Regions from separate parts of the Actinoallomurus sp. CA-142502 genome, predicted to be linked through region 2. Evidence: riboswitches for the same ligand, from Rfam matches in the RefSeq annotation. Region 2 holds a riboswitch; each other region holds the start of a gene.
What was found. Region 2 has a riboswitch for ZMP and ZTP ahead of ACQEV1_RS18730 (bifunctional 5,10-methylenetetrahydrofolate dehydrogenase/5,10-methenyltetrahydrofolate cyclohydrolase). Riboswitches for the same ligand answer to the same signal wherever they lie in the genome.
Positions count from the first base shown of each region.

Region 1 (6,488 bases), 1.4 Mb from region 2:
CCTGTTCACCGACGCCACCAAGGCCAAGGTGCACGCCGACAACGGTGCGAAGAAGGTCATCATCTCCGCGCCGGCCAAGAACGAGGACGTCACGATCGTTCTCGGCGTGAACGACGACGCGTACGACCCCGACCAGCACACGATCATCTCGAACGCCTCCTGCACCACCAACTGCCTGGGCCCGATGGCGAAGGTGATCAACGACACGTTCGGCATCGAGCGTGGCCTGATGACCACGATCCACGCCTACACCCAGGACCAGAACCTCCAGGACGGCCCGCACAAGGACCTGCGCCGCGCCCGTGCCGCCGCCCTCAACGTCGTGCCGACCAGCACCGGCGCCGCCAAGGCGATCGGTCTGGTGCTGCCGGAGCTCAAGGGCAAGCTCGACGGCTACGCCCTGCGCGTGCCGGTCCCGACCGGCTCGGCCACCGACCTCACCGCCACGCTGTCCCGCGAGACCACGGTGGAAGAGGTCAACAACGCGATCCGCGCCGCCGCCGAGGGCCCGCTGCGCGGCATCCTCACCTACACCGAGGACCCGATCGTCTCCAGCGACATCGTCACGGACCCGGCCTCCTGCATCTTCGACGCCGGCCTGACCAAGGTGATCGGCGACCAGATCAAGGTCGTCGGCTGGTACGACAACGAGTGGGGCTACTCCAACCGCCTCGTCGACCTCGTCAAGCTCGTGGGTGCGAGGCTCTGAGCCCGATGCGAACGATCGATGAGCTCGGTGACGTGCGCGGCAAGCGCGTCCTGGTCCGCTCGGACCTGAACGTCCCGCTCGCCGACGGCGTGATCGGCGACGACGGCCGCATCCGCGCCAGCGTGCCCACCATCAACGAGCTCGCGGAGAAGGGCGCACGCGTCATCGTGTGCGCCCACCTCGGCCGCCCCAACGGAAAGCCTCAGCCGGAGTTCTCTCTGAAGCCGGTCGCCGCCCGCCTGGGCGAGCTACTCGGCCGCGAGGTCCGCTTCGCCGACGACACCGTCGGTGACTCGGCCAAGGCGACCGTCGACGCCCTCGCCGACGGCGAGGTCGCCCTGCTGGAGAACCTCCGCTTCAACGCGGGGGAGACCAGCAAGGACGACGCCGAGCGCGGCGCGTTCGCCGACGCCCTGGCCGGTCTCGCCGAGCTGTACGTCGGCGACGGCTTCGGCGCGGTGCACCGCAAGCACGCCAGCGTCTACGACGTGCCGCAGCGGCTCCCGCACGCGGCCGGCGGGCTGGTCGCCGCCGAGGTCGAGGTGCTCAAGCAGCTCACCGAGGACCCCAAGCGCCCGTACGCCGTGGTGCTGGGCGGCGCGAAGGTCTCCGACAAGCTCGGTGTCATCGCCAACCTGCTCGGCAAGGTCGACCGTCTCCTGATCGGCGGCGGTATGGCCTACACCTTCCTCAAGGCCCAGGGCCACGAGGTCGGCAACTCGCTCCTGCAGGATGACCAGCTCGACCAGGTCAGCGGCTTCCTCAAGGAGGCCGAGGAGCGCGGTGTCGAGCTCGTGCTGCCGGTCGACGTGCTGGCCGCGACCGGGTTCGCCGCCGACGCGCCGCACGAGGTCGTCGACACGACCGCGATCCCGGCCGACCGCGAGGGCCTCGACATCGGGCCGCGCACCCGTGAGCTGTTCGCGAGCAAGCTCGCCGACGCGGCGACCGTGTTCTGGAACGGCCCGATGGGCGTGTTCGAGTTCGACGCCTTCTCCGGCGGCACCCGTGCGGTGGCCGAGGCCCTGATCGCCTCCGACGCGTTCACCGTCGTCGGCGGCGGTGACTCGGCGGCGGCCGTACGCAAGCTGGGTCTGCCCGAAGACGGGTTCTCGCACATCTCGACCGGCGGCGGCGCGAGCCTCGAGTACCTCGAGGGTAAGTCGCTGCCCGGCCTTGCCGCTCTGGAGGACTGACCGTGGCGCCGAAGAGTGCCGCCGGCGAGGGGGGCCGCAAGCCCCTCATCGCCGGCAACTGGAAGATGAACCTCAACCACCTCGAGGCGATCGCGCACGTCCAGAAGCTGGCGTTCGGCCTCAAGGAGGCCGACTACGAAGCGGCCGACGTCGTGGTGCTCCCGCCGTTCACCGACATCCGCAGCGTGCAGACGCTGGTGGACGCCGACCGGCTGGTGCTGAAGTACGGCGCCCAGGACGTCTCGGCACACGAGAAGGGCGCCTACACCGGCGAGGTGTCGGCCGCGATGCTCGCCAAGCTCGGCTGCACCTACGTGCTCGCCGGGCACTCCGAGCGCCGTGAGTACCACCACGAGGACGACGCGCTCGTCAACGCGAAGGTGAAGGCGGCGTTCAAGCACGAGCTGACGCCGATCCTGTGCGTGGGCGAGGGCCTGGAGATCCGCCAGGCGGGCGAGCACCTGTCGCACACGCTCGGCCAGCTCGACGGCGCCCTGGAGAAGGTGCCGGCGGAGCAGGCCCGGCAGATCGTCATCGCCTACGAGCCGGTCTGGGCGATCGGCACCGGTGAGGTCGCCACCCCCGACGACGCGCAGGAGGTGTGCGGCGCGATCCGCACACGCCTCGCCGAGCTGTACAGTGGAGATCTCGCCGATCAGGTGCGTGTCCTCTACGGCGGCTCCGTCAAGGGTGACAACATCGGCGGCATCATGGCCCAGGCCGACATCGACGGGGCCCTCGTCGGGGGCGCCAGCCTCGATGCCGGAGAGTTCATCAAGATCTGCCGGTTCCGTGAGCGGCTCGTCTGATCTCCGTCGCCGGACTGAGCGTTTCTGCTGAGACAGGCGGGGGTAGTGACGTACCCTCGGAACGGATGACCTGAATACGCGACTATTCCCCGCGCCCGGCGGGGTGAATCACGAAAGCGCTGAACTGCTGTGATCATCGGAACTTCCATCGTCCTCATCATCACGAGCGCGCTGATGGTGTTGCTCGTCCTCCTCCACAAGGGCAAGGGCGGTGGCCTGTCGGATCTGTTCGGCGGCGGTATCAGCTCCTCGCTGGGCGGGTCGTCCGTGGTCGAGCGCAACCTCGACCGGCTCACGATCGGCACGGGCATCATCTGGTTTCTGTCGATCATCGCCCTGGGCCTGTTGTTCGCACACGGCCACCACGGCTGATCCGCGCACAGGCATACCGGCCAGGCAGTGTTGACGGCCGTCGCGTCCTCGTCGCGACGGCAGGAATAACGAGGAGTACTCCGTGGGTAGTGGCAACGCCATTCGGGGCAGCCGCGTCGGCGCCGGCCCGATGGGAGAGGCCGAGCGCGGTGAGGCGGCACCCCGGGTGTGGGTGACGTTCTACTGCGCGAACCGGCACGAATCCCGGCCGAGCTTCGCGACCGACGTCGCCGTACCGGACCAGTGGGACTGCCCTCGCTGCGGTTTCCCCGCCGGCAAGGACCCCCAGAACCCCCCTGCGCCCCCGCGCAACGAGCCGTACAAGACGCACCTCGCGTACGTCAAGGAGCGGCGCAGCGACGCCGACGGTGAGGCCATTCTCGAAGAGGCCCTCACCAAGCTCCGCAACGAGCGCGCCGCCATCCAGGCGGCCATGGAGCGCGCCCGCAACTAGGGCCTGACTCGAAGCCCCGTCACGGACGGGAGCTTCGGGACAAGTCCGAGCGGGACAGGCACGTCCGCGACCGGCCCGGCGCACGCCTCGGCGTACGCCGGGCCGTCGCCGTCACGGAGGTGGCCATGGGCCGGTGGACCTGCCCGCGGTGCGACCGTGAGTTCGGGCGCGCCCGGCAGTCGCACGTGTGCGTGCCCGGCTGCACGGTCGAGGAGTGCTTCGCCCCCTGGCCGGACACCTACCGGGAGATCTACGACCGGCTGGTCGGCCACCTGGCCACGCTGGGCCCCTTCCACGCCGACGCGGTCGGCGTCGGGGTGTTCCTGAAGAGCGACCGCAAGCTCGCCGAGGTGCGGCCCAAAGCGCGGTCGCTGAACCTCTGGCTGTTCCTGCCCCGCCCGGTCGAGCACGCACGCATCGCGCGCCGTCTGCTCGTCTCCGGTGACCGTACGATGCACGTCATCAAGCTGATCGACCCCGCCGACGTGGACGAGCAGGTGTGCGCCTGGCTCACCGAGTCCTTCGACGCGGCCACCGACTGATCCGCGTGCGGCTACCATGGGTGGCCTCGCGACTGGCGCATCGAGGTGGAGTTCACCACCGGGGAGCGAAGAGTACGGCACCGCGCGCCTGGGTGTCCTCTCCTGCCAAGGGAGGATCCCCATGCACCAACCGCCGCTGTCGCATCTCACCGACGCCGACCCCGCGGTCGCCGAGCTCATCGAGGCCGAGGCCACGCGTCAGCACGACAAGGTCCGGCTCATCGCGTCGGAGAACTACGTCTCACCCGCCGTGCTGGAGGCCACCGGCTCGGTCCTGACCAACAAGTACTCCGAGGGCTATCCGGGCAAGCGCTACTACGAGGGCCAGCAGGTCGTCGACCCGATCGAGGAACTGGCCGGCGAACGCGCCCGTACGCTCTTCGGCGTCCCGCACGCCAACGTCCAGCCGTACTCCGGCTCGCCCGCCAACCTCGCCGTGCACCTGGCGTTCATGGAGCCGGGTGACACCTTCCTGTCGCTGGAGCTCGCCCACGGCGGTCACCTGACGCACGGGTCGCCGGTGTCGATCACCGGCAAGTGGCTGCGCCCGGTCCACTACGGTGTCGGCCGCACGACCGGGCGGGTCGACATGGACCAGGTACGCGACCTCGCGCGCAAGGAGCGCCCGAAGGTCATCTTCTGTGGCGGCACCGCGATCCCGCGCACGATCGACTTCCCCGCGTTCGCCGAGATCGCCCGGGAGACCGGCGCCGTCCTCGTCGCCGACATCGCGCACATCGCGGGTCTGGTCGCCGGGGGAGCGCACCCGTCCCCGGCCGGGCACGCCGACGTGATCACCACGACGACCCACAAGACCCTGCGCGGCCCGCGCGGCGCGATGATCCTGACCACCGAGGAGCACGCCACCGCGATCGACAAGGCGATCTTCCCCGGGCTGCAGGGCGGCCCGCACAACCACACGACCGCGGCGATCGCCGTGGCGCTGAACGAGGCCGCCCGGCCGGAGTTCCGCACCTACGCCCAGCAGGTCGTCGCGAACGCCAAGGCCCTCGCGGCCGCGCTGACGGACCGGGGCTTCGACCTCGTGTCCGGCGGCACCGACAACCACCTGATCCTGGTCGACCTGACGAACAAGGACATCGCCGGCAAACCGGCGGCCAAGGCGCTCGACCTGGCCGGAATCGAGCTCAACTTCAACACGGTGCCCTTCGATCCGCGCAAGCCGTGGAGCCCGTCGGGGATCCGCCTCGGCACGGCGGCGGTCACGACCCGCGGCCTCACCGAGGAGCACATGGCCTCCGTCGCCGAGTGGATCGACCGCGCGGTCGCGTCGGCCGAGGACGGACCCGCGCTCGACGCGATCGCGGGGGAGATCCAGAACCTGCTGAAGGGCTTCCCGATGCCCGGCTGGGCGCCCGTCCGCTGACGCGTGGGCCGCGGCGCGGACGGGTCCGCCGTCCGCGCCGCGCGGCCATCGGCCGGCGTTCAGGACCCGGCGGACGATCGAGGTGACCGCGTGGTGGTCGTAGGACGCGGTACCGGAGAGCATGCCGCGCGGGGCGCCCATCGACCTGCTGGACGCGCTCGGCGTCGACCGTCCCGGTCACGCTCGTCGCGCCGTGTTCTCCCCGAGCCGACCTGCGCCTGCTCGACGGCGTAGGGTACATGCCGCACTTCGAGCGTCCCGACGACACCGTCGCGATCGTCTCGAGCTTCCTGCGTGCCGGGCGGGGGCTCAGAAGGACGGCGCCTCGCCGTCCGGGACGCCGACACGGAACACGCGCAGCTGCAACGCGAGCGCGGAGTAGTAGCCGACGAGGGTGACAAGCTCCACCACGGCGGTACGGCCCAGGGACGCCGTCGCCTCGGCGTACATCGGGGCGGACAGGTCACCGTCGGCGGCGAGCGCGCGGGCCGTCTCGTGAACGATCCGCTCCCGCGCGTCGGCCAGGACCGGGTCGCCGCCGGTTCGCAGGGCGGTCAGCTCGTCCTCGGTCAGCCCCGCCCGGCGGCCGGCGCGCTCGTGCGCGTACCACTCGTACTCCGAGCGGGACTGTGCCGCGACGACGAGCGTCGCGATCTCTCGCTCGCGGGCGGTGAAGCTCGTCCGGAACCGCAGCGCGGCGCCCAGCTCCTGCAGCGGATCGCCGACGGCCGGGCTGTAGAGCATCGCGTTGAACGGGCCGAGCAACCGGCCCTCCTCATCGACGAAGGAGAACACGTTCGCCGGGCGGGGACCGCCGACGATCGCCTCGTAGACGTCACGCTGCTCGTCGTTCAGATCGTCGGGATGCAGGGAGGGGAGACGCGGCTCGTCGATCACGGACAGCACCGTATCGCGGCGCGGCGCGGCCGATCCGGGTACGGCGAGGGGGCATGGGGGCCGGGAGCCGGACTATCGTCGAGGGCGGAACCTGCCGGCCGGATGAGAGGGATGGTCACCAT
Region 1 is NZ_JBNJMY010000001.1:5,210,888-5,217,375, forward strand. Features, by position in the region: gene gap (type I glyceraldehyde-3-phosphate dehydrogenase) at 1-709, shown strand, start outside; gene ACQEV1_RS24805 (phosphoglycerate kinase) at 715-1,905, shown strand; gene tpiA (triose-phosphate isomerase) at 1,908-2,714, shown strand; gene secG (preprotein translocase subunit SecG) at 2,844-3,086, shown strand; gene ACQEV1_RS24820 (RNA polymerase-binding protein RbpA) at 3,169-3,540, shown strand; gene ACQEV1_RS24825 (DUF5655 domain-containing protein) at 3,666-4,082, shown strand; ZMP/ZTP riboswitch at 4,101-4,183, shown strand; gene glyA (serine hydroxymethyltransferase) at 4,204-5,469, shown strand; gene ACQEV1_RS24835 (carboxymuconolactone decarboxylase family protein) at 5,779-6,366, opposite strand; gene ACQEV1_RS24840 (ATP-dependent Clp protease proteolytic subunit) at 6,487-6,488, shown strand, end outside.
Region 1: linked by a shared signal. The riboswitch ahead of glyA (serine hydroxymethyltransferase) and the one ahead of ACQEV1_RS18730 (bifunctional 5,10-methylenetetrahydrofolate dehydrogenase/5,10-methenyltetrahydrofolate cyclohydrolase) in region 2 are both predicted to bind ZMP and ZTP.

Region 2 (6,488 bases):
GTGCCGGACGAGGTCGCCTCCGCCTGCCACCCCGCGCCGTACCACAAGCGCCCATGGCTGTCCGCGCTGTCGTCGATGTTCCTGCACGGCGGCGTCACGCACATCCTCGGCAACATGGTCTACCTGTTCATCTTCGGCGCCGCCACCGAAGACCGGCTGGGCCGCCTGCGGTTCCTCCTCTTCTACCTGCTCGTGGGCTACATCGCGGCGTACGGCTTCGCCGTGACCTACCCCGGCTCGATGACGCCGCTGGTGGGGGCCTCGGGGGCGATCGCCGGCGTGCTCGGCTCCCACCTGGTGCTCTACCCGCGCTCGAAGACGATCGCGCTGGTCCTGTCGTTTCTGCCGTTCCGGCTGCCCTCCTGGACCCTGCTGGTGCAGTTCTTCGTGTTCCAGTGGTTCAGCCTCGGCGACCAGAGCCAGACCGCCTATGTCGCGCACATCTACGGGTTCGTCGCGGGGATGATCTGCGGCCTGCTCGTACGACGAGGCGGCTTCGCCCGCAAGTCGGCGGCCCTCAGCTGGCGGTGAAAACCGCTCTACTAGGCTTTCCGCCACGGCCGGCTCGACCTATCGCAGGAGGACCTCTTGATCACCGCCATCGTGCTCATCAAGGCCGACGTCTCGCGCATCCCCGAGGTCGCCGAGACCATCGCCGGGCTCGAAGGGGTCAGCGAGGTCTACTCGGTGACGGGCGAGTTCGACCTGGTCGCGCTCGTGCGGGTCCGCCAGTACGAGCAGATCGCCGACGTCATCCCGGGCCGCCTCAACAAGGTCGCCGGGGTCACGCACACCGAGACCCACATCGCCTTCCGCACCTACTCCCAGCACGACCTGGAGGCCGCCTTCGCGCTCGGCCTCCCCGACGCCGACTGAGCCCCTGCCGCTCGACGGTCGGTCAGGCGGGCAGGCTTCGCTCCGCCGCCTCGACGGTCTGTTCGAGCAGGACGGCGATGGTCATCGGGCCGACGCCGCCGGGCACCGGGGTGATGAGGCTCGCGCGGGTCCTCGCCGTCTCGAAGTCGACGTCGCCGACGTTGCCCGCGTTGTAGCCGGCGTCGATGACGACCGCGCCGGGCTTGACGTCCTCGCCCCGGACGAACCTCGGCCGTCCCACGGCCGCCACGACGACGTCCGCCTCCCGCACGAGCGCCCCCACGTCGGCGGTACGGGAATGGCAGTACGTGACCGTCGCGTCGCGGCCGAGCAGCAGCATCCCGGCCGGCCGGCCCAGGATGGCGCTCCGGCCGACGACGACCGCGTGCCGGCCCGCGAGGTCGACCTCGTACTCCTCCAGCAGCCGCATGATCCCGCCGGGCGTGCAGGACACGAAGCCCGGCAGGCCGAAGCTCATCGCGGCGAAGGACCGCATGGTGACGCCGTCGACGTCCTTGGCCGGGTCGATCGCCTCGAACGCGGCCCGCTCGTCGATGTGCGGCCCGGCCGGATGCTGCAGGAGGATGCCGTCCACGCCCGGGTCCTCCGACAGAGCGGTGATCGTGGCGACCAGCTCTGCCGTCGTCGTGGCGGCCGGCAGCGGAACGTGGCGGGAGGTGATGCCCACCGACTCGCACCGGGCGCGCTTCATCCGGACGTAGGTCACGGAGGCGGGGTCATCGCCGACCAGCACGGTGACCAGGCACGGGGCCGTGCCGCGCCGCCGGGTGACCGCCGCCGCGCGTGCGGTGGTGCGCTCGGTGATGCGACGGGCGAGGGCGGTGCCGTCCATGAGACGGGCGCTGTGCGTCGTGGACATCGGGTCGCTCCTGGGTGTCACGGTGGATCGGCCCAGGCGCACGGCACTCGGTGTCCGGGCCGCTCCCCGGTGGTGACTCCACCTTCAGCGCCAGTCACGGCCCGCAGGGCACAAGCGTAGCCGTTCCCGCCCCCGAGCGGCCCGCTCACGGCCGAAGGCCCGCCACCGCGATGCGGTGACGGGCCTTCGGGACGTACGGGTCAGCCGCGGCTGAGCTCGCGGTGTTCGCCGCCCTCGGTCTCCGGGTGCTTGACGACGGCGTCACCGTCGTCGTCGCCCGGCGCACCGGGCTCACCAGGGCCGTGACCGGCCGCGTGACCGTTGCCGATCGGGATGTCGTCGGCCGCGAAGGCGCCGTTCAGCGCCCGGCGGGCCCGGCCGAGCGGACCGCGGGAGGCCGGCGACGGGATGCCGTTCTCGTCCTCCTCCTGCCCCGCGATGAGCGCCGGCGCCGCCGGCTTGCTCGCGAGGACCGCCTCGGCGTCGTCCTTGACCGGCTCGTGGACCTCGATGAACTCGCCGCTCGGCAGCATCTTGATGATGCCGGACTCGACGCCGTGGCCGTACTCCGCCGCGTCCTTGCGCTGCAGGCCCAGGCAGATGCGCTTGGTCACGATGTAGGCGATGACCGGGCCGATGAAGACCGCGAAGCGGAAGAACCACGTCGTCTGGTACAGCGAGATGTGGAACTTGTCGGCCAGGACGTCGTTGCCTCCCGCCAGCCACAGCAGCCCGTAGAAGGCGACGGCGGCCATGCCGACCGCGGTGCGGAACGGCGCGTTACGCGGCCGGTCGGCGATGTGGTGGATGCGCCGGTCGCCGGTCGCCCACTGCTCGACGAACGGCCAGACGGCGGCCCCCGTCATGATCAGGCCCAGTGGCACGAGCGCCGGCACCAGGACGTTCCAGGAGACCGTGTGGCCCCAGAGGTTCGTCTCCCAGTTGGGCATGATGCGCAGCGCGCCCTCGAGGAAGCCCATGTAGAAGTCGGGCTGTGAACCGGCCGTGATGGAGTCCGGGGTGTACGGACCGAACAGCCAGATCGGGTTGATCTGAGCGAACGTCCCCAGGAGGGCGACGACCATGAAGGTGAAGACGAAGAACGCGGTGGTCTTGATGAGGAACACCGGGTAGAACGGCTTGCCCATCACGGACTTCTCCTCCCGGTTCTTACCCGGGAACTGCGTGTGCCCCTGGAACCACAGGATCATGAAGTGCGCCGCGACCAGCGCCAGCAGGATGCCCGGGATGAGGAGCACGTGCACGGTGTAGAGCCGTGGGATGAAGTCCTGGCCGGGGAACTCGCCCCCGAAGGCGAAGAAGTACAGGTAGCTGCCGACGATCGGGATCGACTGCAGCACGCCCTGGGTGATGCGCAGACCCGTGCCGGACAGCAGGTCGTCCGGCAGTGAGTAACCGAACAGGCCCTCGAGGATGGCCACGGTGAACATCGTGATGCCGATGAGCCAGTTGATCTCACGCGGCTTGCGGTAGGCGCCGGTGAAGAAGACCCGGAGCATGTGCGCCATGATCGACCCGAGGAACAGGATCGCCGACCAGTGGTGGATCTGGCGCATGAGCAGGCCACCGCGGACGTCGAAGCTGATGTGCAGCGTCGAGCTGTACGCCTCGCTCATGCTGACGCCGTTGAGCTTCGTGTAGCTGCCGTGGTACACGACCTCGGACATGCTCGGTTTGAACCACAGCGTGAGGAAGGTGCCGCTGAGCAGCAGGATGATGAACGAGTACAGCGCGATCTCGCCCAGCATGAACGACCAGTGGTCGGGGAAGACCTTCTTCATCTTGCCGCGGAGGAACCCGGCGGTGGCGAAGCGTTCGTCGGCGAAACCAATCGCGCCGTCGATGGCCTTGGGAGGTGTCGTCGTGCTCATTTCGCCGCTCCTCGCTCGCCGCGCGGTTCACCGATCGGTGCGTGCCGCGAGCCGTCGCATCGGATGCGTGCAGGGGTGAGGGTCATGTCGTTCATACCTTCGGCCTCCCGCGTTCCCAGAAGCTCGGGCCGACCGGCTCGTGGAAGTCACTCGCGGCGATGAGGTAACCCTCGGAGTCGACGCCGATGGGCAACTGCGGAAGCGGACGGGCCGCCGGGCCGAAGATGACCTTGGCGCTGTCAAGCGCGTCGAAGGTCGACTGGTGGCACGGGCACAGGATGTGGTGCGTGGTCTGCTCGTACAGGGCCGCCGGGCAGCCCACGTGCGTGCAGATCTTGGAGTAGGCGACGATGCCGCCCACGTTCCAGTTCTCCCGGCCCTTCTTGACCTTGAGCTGGTCCTCCGGGAGGTTCAGCAGCAGGACCGTGCTCGTCGCGATCTCATTGAGGTTGTCCTCGGAGCCCTCCGGGACGACCGTGATGATGCCGCCCGGAGAGTTGAAGTCGGCCGCCTTCAGCGGCTGCCCGGTGCCGTCGACGACGAGGCGGGTGCCCTGCTTCCAGGCCGTGTGGCGCAGCTTCTTCTCCGGCAGCGGGCCGAGGTCGCGCAGCAGGATGAGCGGGAGCAGGCCGAGCGGCGCGGCGGCGAGCAGCAGCGTGCGGCGCAGCAGCCGGCGCTTGAGCAGGCCGCTCTCGTCGGTGCCCTCCTGGAAGTACTGGTTGAAGACCTGGCGGTCCTCCGGCGTCGAGGACAGCGCGTGCCGCTCCTGGACGATCTCCTTGGTGGTCACCAGGTGACGCACCCAGATGGTCATCCCGACCGCGAGCCCGAGGAAGACGACCGTCAGCGCGGTGCCGAGGGTGTAGTTCGACCGGGCGGCCCGGTCGATGTTGCCCACGTGGCCCGGCCAGACGGCGTAGAACACGATGAACGCGATGCCGGCCAGGAAGCTGAGCGTGAAGAAGGCGGCCGCGACGCGCTCGGCCTTGCGTGCCTTCGTCTCGTCGAGCACGTAGGCGTTGCCGCCCTCCTTGGCCTTCTCCTCGGGAAGCAGCTCCTGAGTGCCGGCCGGCGACGGGGTGCCGATCACACGCTTGGGTACGCGACTCTCCTCTTCCGGGGTCGCGCCGCTGGTCTCGTTGTTGTCAGTCATTGTGCTTCTTCTTGGGCTTCCTGGCGGTGAGCCACGCGGCTGCGACGACCATCAGACCGATCCCGACCAGCCAGCCGGCGAGGCCCTCGGCCACCGGGCCGACACGGCCCAGGCCGTTGCCACCCGGGTTCACTTCACTGCGGGTCTGCGTGACGTACGCGATGATCGCGCGCTTCTGCGCCGGCGTGATGGTCGTGTCGTTGAAGACCGGCATCGCCTGCGGGCCGGTCACCATGGCCTCGTAGATCTGCGTGGGCGTCGCCTTGTCCAGCGGCGGGGCGTACTTGCCGCCCGTGAGCGCTCCCCCGGACCCGGCGAAGTTGTGGCACTGGGCGCAGTTGGCGCGGAACAGCTTGCCGCCGAGCGCGGCGTCGCCGGTCTTCGGGTCGACCTGGTCGCTGGAGGGGACCGCCGGCCCGCCGCCGAGCGAGGCGATGTACGCCGCGATCTGGCGGGTCTGCTCCTCGTTGAAGACCGGCTTCTTACGCGGAATCTGCGCGCCGGGGTTCATCGCGGGCATCCGGCCGGTACCGACCTGGAAGTCCACGGACGCCGCGCCGACGCCGATCAGACTGGGCGCCGTGCGCGTGCCCTGGGCGTTCGCGCCGTGGCAGCTCGAGCAGGTCTGGTTGAAAAGCTCCTTGCCCTTGGCGATGTCCTGCGCCGACGCCTGGGTGTCAGACGCCTGCGCGCGATCGCCTCCCGAGGAGACACCGGCGTACGCGACAGCGATGATCGCGAGCGCGGCCAGCACGACGGCGTAGCCCGCCCACGGGCGCCGGCGCCATGCGGTGAACCATTTCACGGAAGAGGGTCCCATCTGGATCATTGCAACAGCTCGATGATGTAAATCGTGAAGAACAGCCCGACCCACACCGCATCGACGAAGTGCCAGTAGTAGGACACGACGATGGCGCTGGTCGCCTGCTCGTGCGTCCAGCGCTTCGCGGCGTACGTCCGCCCGAGCATGAACAGGAACGCGATGAGGCCACCGGTCACGTGCAGACCGTGGAAGCCCGTGGTCAAGTAGAAGACCGATCCGTACGCGCTCGACGAGATCGTGGTGCCCTCATGGATCAGCGAGCGGTATTCGTTGAGCTGCCCGGCGACGAACACCGCGCCCATGAGGAACGACAAGAAGTACCACTCGCGCAGGCCCCACTTGCGCATGTTCACGATGCTTCCGAGGCGCCCGACCTGGCCCCGCTCGGCCGCGAACACACCCAGCTGGCACGTCACACTGGACATCAGCAGGATGAAGGTGTTCACCGACGCGTACGGGACGTCGAGGTTCGCCTCCGGCCACTTGCCGCCGTCTCCGACGGTCACCGACCGGATCGTGAAGTACATCGCGAACAGCGCCGCGAAGAACATGAGCTCGGACGACAGCCACACGATCGTGCCCACACTCACGAGGTTGGGCCGGTTGGCGCGGGTGCGGGGTGCTGCGCTGTCAGTCGCGGATACTGTTGCCACGGCAAGCATTATTACGGCACCTGCCGAGTAGGTGACGCAGGACCCCCCATCAGGCGCGCCCCGATCGCCGCCACGAGGGCTCTTCCAGGCGGTTTTCGCCGGAACATTCCGTTGCGGGCCGGTCCTGGCGCCCGGCCGGTCGTACGGGCCGTGTCGCGCCCGGTAGCATCGCTACGTGCGCGGGGCGTCATCGCCTGATCGGTGATCACCC
Region 2 is NZ_JBNJMY010000001.1:3,857,089-3,863,576, reverse strand. Features, by position in the region: gene ACQEV1_RS18740 (rhomboid family intramembrane serine protease) at 1-531, shown strand, start outside; gene ACQEV1_RS18735 (Lrp/AsnC family transcriptional regulator) at 589-876, shown strand; gene ACQEV1_RS18730 (bifunctional 5,10-methylenetetrahydrofolate dehydrogenase/5,10-methenyltetrahydrofolate cyclohydrolase) at 899-1,756, opposite strand; ZMP/ZTP riboswitch at 1,780-1,864, opposite strand; gene qcrB (cytochrome bc1 complex cytochrome b subunit) at 1,957-3,648, opposite strand; gene qcrA (cytochrome bc1 complex Rieske iron-sulfur subunit) at 3,740-4,801, opposite strand; gene qcrC (cytochrome bc1 complex diheme cytochrome c subunit) at 4,794-5,621, opposite strand; gene ctaE (aa3-type cytochrome oxidase subunit III) at 5,627-6,286, opposite strand.

Region 3 (6,488 bases), 3.3 Mb from region 2:
GGTACACCAAGGAGCTGCCGATCGAACGCTGGTACCGCGAGCTGCGGCTGCTGCGCATCTACGAGGGCACCGACGAGATCCAGCGCCGGACGATCGCGCGCAACCTCCTGAAGGGGCACGTTCGCCTCGGCGGCATCGGCGAATGACGGCCGGCGAGGGCGTACGAGGTCTGTTCGCGCCCGGCTCGATCGCCATGGTGGGCGCCACCGACAAGTCGGGCTGGTCGGTGGCGACCTTCGCCAACCTGCGGCGGCACGGCTTCCCCGGTCCCGTCTACCTCGTCAACCCGCGTACCGAGGTCGTGCACGGCGAACGGGCGTACCGCAGCCTGAGCGACCTGCCCGAACGCGTCGACCTCGTCTACGTCATGGTGCCGACTCCGGTCGTGCTCGACGTGCTCAAGGAAGGGGCGCGGCTCGGCATCCGCCACTACGTCGTGCTCACCGCGGGCTTCGGCGAGACCGGGGCGGAGGGGCGCAAGCGCGAGGAGGAGCTCACCGCCCTCTGCCGGGCGAACAACCTCACGGTGCTCGGGCCGAACGGCAACGGCTACATCAACACCTCTGATGGTCGCGCTCGCTCCGAGGCCGGCATCACCCCGTACGGCCTGCCGATCCCGCCGCCGCTGCTGCGCGGCTCGGTCGGCGTCGTATTGCAGAGCGGCGCGCTGGCCAGCTCCGTGCTCGCCTTCAGTCAGGCCCGCGGCATCGGCCTCAGCCTGCTCACCTCCATGGGCAACGAGGCCGTGGTCTCGGTCACCGACGTCATCGACCACCTCGTGGACGACCCGGCGACCCGCGTCATCGCGCTCTTCCTCGAGTCGATCCGCCGGCCGGAGGAGTTCGCCCGGGTGGCGCGCCGCGCGCTGGCGGCGGGCAAGCCGATCGTCGCGCTCAAGATCGGCCGTAGCGGGCTCGCCTCCCGTACGGCACAGGCGCACACCGGCGCGCTCGTCGGCGACGACGCCGTCATCGACGCGGCGTTCCGGCAGCTCGGCGTCATACGCGTCCGCTCGCTGGAGGACCTGATCATCACGGCCGGGCTGCTCGCGTCGTCCGGGCCGCTGCCGGGGCCCCGGCTCGGCGTCGTCACGCCCTCGGGCGGCGCCTCGGAGATCATCGCCGACCGCGCCGAGGACGAGGGGCTGGCACTGCCCGCGTTCGCGGAGGAGACCGTCGCCCGGCTGACCGAGATCATGCCGGACTTCGGCCGCCCGGCGAACCCGCTCGACGTGACCGGGTACGTCGTGGTCGACCGCACCCTGCTCTCCCGCGCGCTGCGGATCGTCGCCGAGGATCCGGGCATCGACGTCGTCATGCTCCTGTCCGACCTGCCGCGCGGTGAGCCGCCGGACCCGGAGCCGGTGTTCCGCCTGTACGAGAAGAGCACGCGGATCATCGAGGAGTCGCCGCGCCCGGTCGTCATCGTCGGCAACGTGCTGACCGACGTCGGCTCCTTCGCCCGTACGATCCAGGAGCGCACCGGGTACCCGCACGTCGTCGGCGGCATCGAGCACGGCATGTCGGCCATCGGCGCCGCGGTCCGCTGGTCGGCCGTACGCGAGCGGGCCGCCGTGCGCCCGCGCGCCACGACGCCGCCTCCCGTGATGCGCGGCGAGCGGACCGGTGTGTGGGCCGAGCACCGGGCCTCCGCGCTCCTGGCGGAGGCGGGCGTGCCCGTGGTGCCGTCCGAACTCGCGCCGGACGAGGAGACGGCCGTGGCCGCCGCCGAGCGGTTCGGCTACCCGGTCGTGCTCAAGGCCGCCGCGGAGGGTCTGGGCCACAAGAGCGACGTCGGCGGCGTACGCCTCGGGCTCGGCTCCGCCGACGACGTGCGGCGCGCGCACCGGGAGATCCTCGCGGCCGTCGGCGCGACCGGCTTGGGCACGCTCGTCCAGCCGCAGCGCGAGGGCGGCGTCGAACTGCTGGCCGGCGTCGTGCGCGACCCCGCCTGGGGCCTCGTGCTGGCGGTCGGGCTCGGCGGCGTGTGGGTGGAGGTGTTGAAGGACTCGGTGCTGCGCCTGCTGCCGGTGGACGCGGCCGAGGTCCGCCGCGCGCTCGGCGAGCTGCGCGGCGCGAAGCTCCTGACGGGCGCGCGGGGCACCGAACCGGCCGACCTGGACGCACTCGCCGAGGTCATCACCCGCGTCGCGGACCTCGCCGGCGCGCTGGGCGACGACCTGGAGTCGCTGGAGATCAACCCGCTGCTCGTCCGCGGCTCCCACATCGAGGCACTGGACGCCCTGGTGACCTGGCGCACGTGACCGGTACGCTGGCGGCGGCCGTGACTGGCGAAGGTGGATCACCACCGGGGAGCGGCCGGACACGGATGCGGGCACCGACCGCCTGGGCGCTCCATCAGCGACATCGACCGCTGAGGAGGCCACGGCGTGGAGCTTCGTTACGGGATCAACCCGCACCAGGAGGCGCGGGCGGTACCGGCAGGGGACGGCGGCACGCCGCTCCGGCCGCTGAACGGCACCCCCTCCTACATCAACCTGCTCGACGCGCTGTCCGGGTGGCAGCTCGTCCGGGAGGCGAGCCGGGTGCTCGGCCGCCCGGCGGCCGCGTCCTTCAAGCACGTCTCGCCGGCCGGGGCGGCCGTGTCCGGGCCGCTCGACGCGGTCGCCGCGGAGCCGTACGGGCTCGACCGCCCCGGGGAGCTCACCAGTGCCTACCTGCGGGCCCGGGACGCCGACCCCCGATCCTCCTACGGCGACTTCGTGGCGGTGTCGCACCCGGTCGACGCCGAACTCGCCGACGCGCTGGGCCCGGTGTTCAGCGACGGCATCGTGGCACCCGGCTACGCTCCCGGCACCGTGGCCGCCCTGAGCCGCAAGAAGAAGGGCCGCTTCGTCGTCTTCGAGGCCGACGAGGCGTTCGTCCCGCCGTCCCGGGAGACCAGGGAGGTCTTCGGCGTCCAACTGACGCAGGACCGCGACGAGGCACCGATCTCCCGCGACCTGCTCGACCCGGCCGGCGACGCGGCGCAGCCCGAGACGGCCGTGCGGGACCTCCTGCTCGGGCTCGTGGTGCTCCGGTACACCCAGTCCAACGCGGTCTGCTACGTGCGCGACGGCATGACTCTCGGGGTCGGCGCGGGGCAGCAGTCGCGCGTCGACTGCACCCGCCTGGCCGGGCGCAAGACCGACCTCTGGTGGCTACGGAGGCATCCGGCGGTGCGAGGCCTGGCCTTCGCGCCGGGAACCCGGGCGCAGGACCGCCTCAACTGGCGGATCCGGTACGCCGAGGGCGGCCTGACCCCCGACGAGGAACGACGGCTGACCGAGGCGCTGGCCGGGCCGGTCGCCGCCCTCACCGCGGCCGACCGCGAGGAGTGGGCGCGCCGGCTGACCGGCGTGGCGTTCGCCTCCGACGGCGCGCTGCCCTTCCGCGACAACGTCGACCACGCCCGGCGCCACGGCGTGGCGTACATCGCCGAGCCGGGCGGCTCGATCCGCTCCGGCGAGGTCGCCGACGCCTGCCGCGAGCACGGGATCGCGCTCGTACGGACCGGGCTCCGGCTCTTCCACCACTGAACCGGGCGGACGGCCTCATCGTGGTACGGAGCGGACGTCTTATGCCGCGGGATCCGACGACGCGCTCTCATCGGCGCCGAATCGGTCGAGCAGGGGGAGACCGTTCGTCGTCATCATCGCGGTGACCTGGTCCTGGTCGAGGAGCGGGCTCGCCTGGATCCCGGAGGTGGCGGCGGCGATGACCGGCTCGGGCGTCCACGGCCAGTCCGTTCCGTACAGCAGGTGAGAGGGATCGGTCATCGCCAGCAGCGACGGCAGTTGCCGTGGGACCGGGAAACCGGCGAGGTCGTAGTACAGGTTCCGGAGCTGGCCGGCCACGTCGGGGCCGTCGGCGACGGCGAAGATGCGCGTGAACTCGTCGATGCGGTCGGCGAACGCCGCGAGGGCACCGCCGCCGTGCGGAACCACCATCCGGATGCCCGGATGGCGGATGAGCCCGCCGCGCAGGAGGAGGTCGGCGACGGCCCGCGTGGTGTCGAACGGGAACTCGATCATCGGCCGCCCCCAGCCCCGCGAGACCGCCTCCCAGCCGGGCGGCGACGTCGGGTGGAGGACGACGAGCGCGCGCCGCTGGTCGAGGGCGTCCAGAACCGGCTCCATCGCCGGATCCCCGAGGTACAGTCCGCGGGCGTTCGTCTTCAGCGTGACGCCGTCGGCGTGCAACACGTCGTAGGCGTGGTCGATCTCGGCCAGTGCGCCCTCGACGTCCGGCAGCGGCAGGGAGGCCAGGAAGGCGAACCGGTCCGGGTGCTCGTCCCTCACGGTCGCGCTGAACTCGTTGACGCTGCGGGCCAGGTGCCGCGCCGCGGCGTCGTCGCCGAAATGGACTCCGGGCGATGACACCGAGGCCACCGCCACGGCGACCCCGCACCGGTCCATCATGGCCAGCGCCTCGTCCACGCTCCAGTGCGGGAAGCCCGCCATGCCGTCCGGGTTCCCGTACCCGGCTTTCACGGCGGCGTCCCGGTAGAAGTCAGGCACGAAGTGCGCGTGGAAGTCGATGACCGAGCTGTGAGCCGACACCGCGACTCCTTTCCCTCGTCGGAGATAACTGCACCTTAGTGCAATGCTGCACTAGGGTGCAGTCTGTGCCGCGATGGTCGGCATCACCTGGGATGATGAGGGAGATGGACAACGTCGCCGGCGATATTCAGGCGCCCCCGGCCGCGGACCGCAGGGCCCGGCAGCGTGAGCGCACCAGGCGCCGCATCCTGGAGGCCGCGCTGGAGCTGTTCTCCGCGCGCGGGTACGCCCACACGACGATGGACGACATCGCGGGCCGAGCGGACATCGCCCGCCGAACCCTGTTCAACCACTTCCCCGCCAAGCAGGCGATCCTGGCGGCCTGGCGAGCCGAGCGGGGTGAGCGGCTCGCCGCCGCCCTGCCGGACGCGGCCGCGGAGGGGGACGGCCCCCCGGTGCCCGCGGCGGAGCTGCTCCGGCGGCAGTTCGCCGTGCTCGGCCGGCTCAGCGAGTCCGATGTCCCGTTGACGATCGTGCTGGTTCAGGGCCGGATGACGGAGATCGGTGACGCCGGCGAGCCGTTCCCGACCTTCGAGTCGCTCCGGGCGGTCGTGCAGCTGGGTCAGGACCGGGCGGAGTTCAGCACGACGGCACCGGCCCACACGGTCGCCGAGGTGCTCTCATCCTGCTACGCCGACACCGTCAGTCGCTGGGCCCTGCCACAGGTCACCGGCCGGCCGGCACCGTTCGAACTCGGCCCCGCGCTGTCGGCCAAACTGGAACTGGTCCTCGGGGGCCTGGCCGCCGGCGCGTCTCGGTATTGAGGGTCTGGCGCGGTTTTCCTGGGGATTTTCGACGTAAGTCTCACAGGGAGTTTCAATGAGACGCTCGAATGTATGGAATCACAGCAAGAGATCATCGCGTTCGTGACGGCTCTGCCCGGTGTCGTCGCCGAGACCGCCGGTGAGGAGACCGGAGCGCCGGAGATCGCCTGGGGCGACACGTTCTTCTTCCACGACCCCGACGGCGACACGCCCCCCGACCGCCGGATGCCCTTCGCCACGATCGTCACCAAGGACTACGACGGCTTCGACACCGCCTCGGACCTGAACCGCCCCGGCGTCTTCCGCCTCAACATCGCCGTCGGCCGCACCGCGTTCGAGGAGCTGTTCGGCCACCCGGCACGGTCGGTGGACGTCGATCACACCGCCGTGGACACACTGATGCCGCATCCGGTGTACGCGGCCCAGTCGTGGGTCGCCATCCTCAACCCCGGGGAGCGGACCGCGGAGCAGGCGCGGAAACTCCTCACTGATGCCCACGCCCGTGCGGTGCGCGCGTATCAACGCCGCACCGCACGGGGGACCGGGTCTCAGCGGTAGCTCAGCCAGGTGCCGGCGGGCTTCCGCCATCCCGGGGGCCGGCGGTCGTAGTCGCAGACGCCCGTGCGGAACGTCGCTCGCAGCCGCCGCTGCTCGTCCGCGGTGAAGGTGACCGGGTAGTCGCGGAAGTCCAGGGGCTTCAGCGCGCACTTCGTGGCGTCCATGGCGAGCGGTTCCCCGGCCACCATGCGGGCGTCGGCGGCCACCGGGTACCGCGCGCCGCACTGTCCGCCGGACGGGTAGGTGAGGGGCTCACGGATCCGGTCCGCGGCGGTCAGGTAGCAGCCGTCGGCCAGGTCGGCGGGCCGGTCCGCGAGGACCTTGTGCCGCGGGTCGCGGCCCGAGCGGTCGGCGTCGATGGCGGTGAGCCAGCGGTCCATGGCGTCCAGCTCGTACGCCGACGCGGCCGCGACCTGGGCCGGGGTCGTGTCGCTCTCGATGATGACCTGGTTGGCCGCCGTGCCGTTCGACCGCAGCAGGCGCTGCCGCATGACGAACGACCACTCGGTCGTGTGGATGTCGTTCCCCGGCCCGGCCAGGTCGAGGTCGGTGCGCTGGTCGATGATCGGCGTCTGCCGCAGGCCCTGCGCCGCGGAGTTGACGAT
Region 3 is NZ_JBNJMY010000001.1:7,173,359-7,179,846, reverse strand. Features, by position in the region: gene ACQEV1_RS33840 (acyl-CoA dehydrogenase family protein) at 1-146, shown strand, start outside; gene ACQEV1_RS33835 (acetate--CoA ligase family protein) at 143-2,263, shown strand; ZMP/ZTP riboswitch at 2,274-2,358, shown strand; gene ACQEV1_RS33830 (phosphoribosylaminoimidazolecarboxamide formyltransferase) at 2,390-3,538, shown strand; gene ACQEV1_RS33825 (amidohydrolase family protein) at 3,578-4,561, opposite strand; gene ACQEV1_RS33820 (TetR/AcrR family transcriptional regulator) at 4,666-5,325, shown strand; gene ACQEV1_RS33815 (DUF6194 family protein) at 5,398-5,883, shown strand; gene ACQEV1_RS33810 (DUF6351 family protein) at 5,874-6,488, opposite strand, start outside.
Region 3: linked by a shared signal. The riboswitch ahead of ACQEV1_RS33830 (phosphoribosylaminoimidazolecarboxamide formyltransferase) and the one ahead of ACQEV1_RS18730 (bifunctional 5,10-methylenetetrahydrofolate dehydrogenase/5,10-methenyltetrahydrofolate cyclohydrolase) in region 2 are both predicted to bind ZMP and ZTP.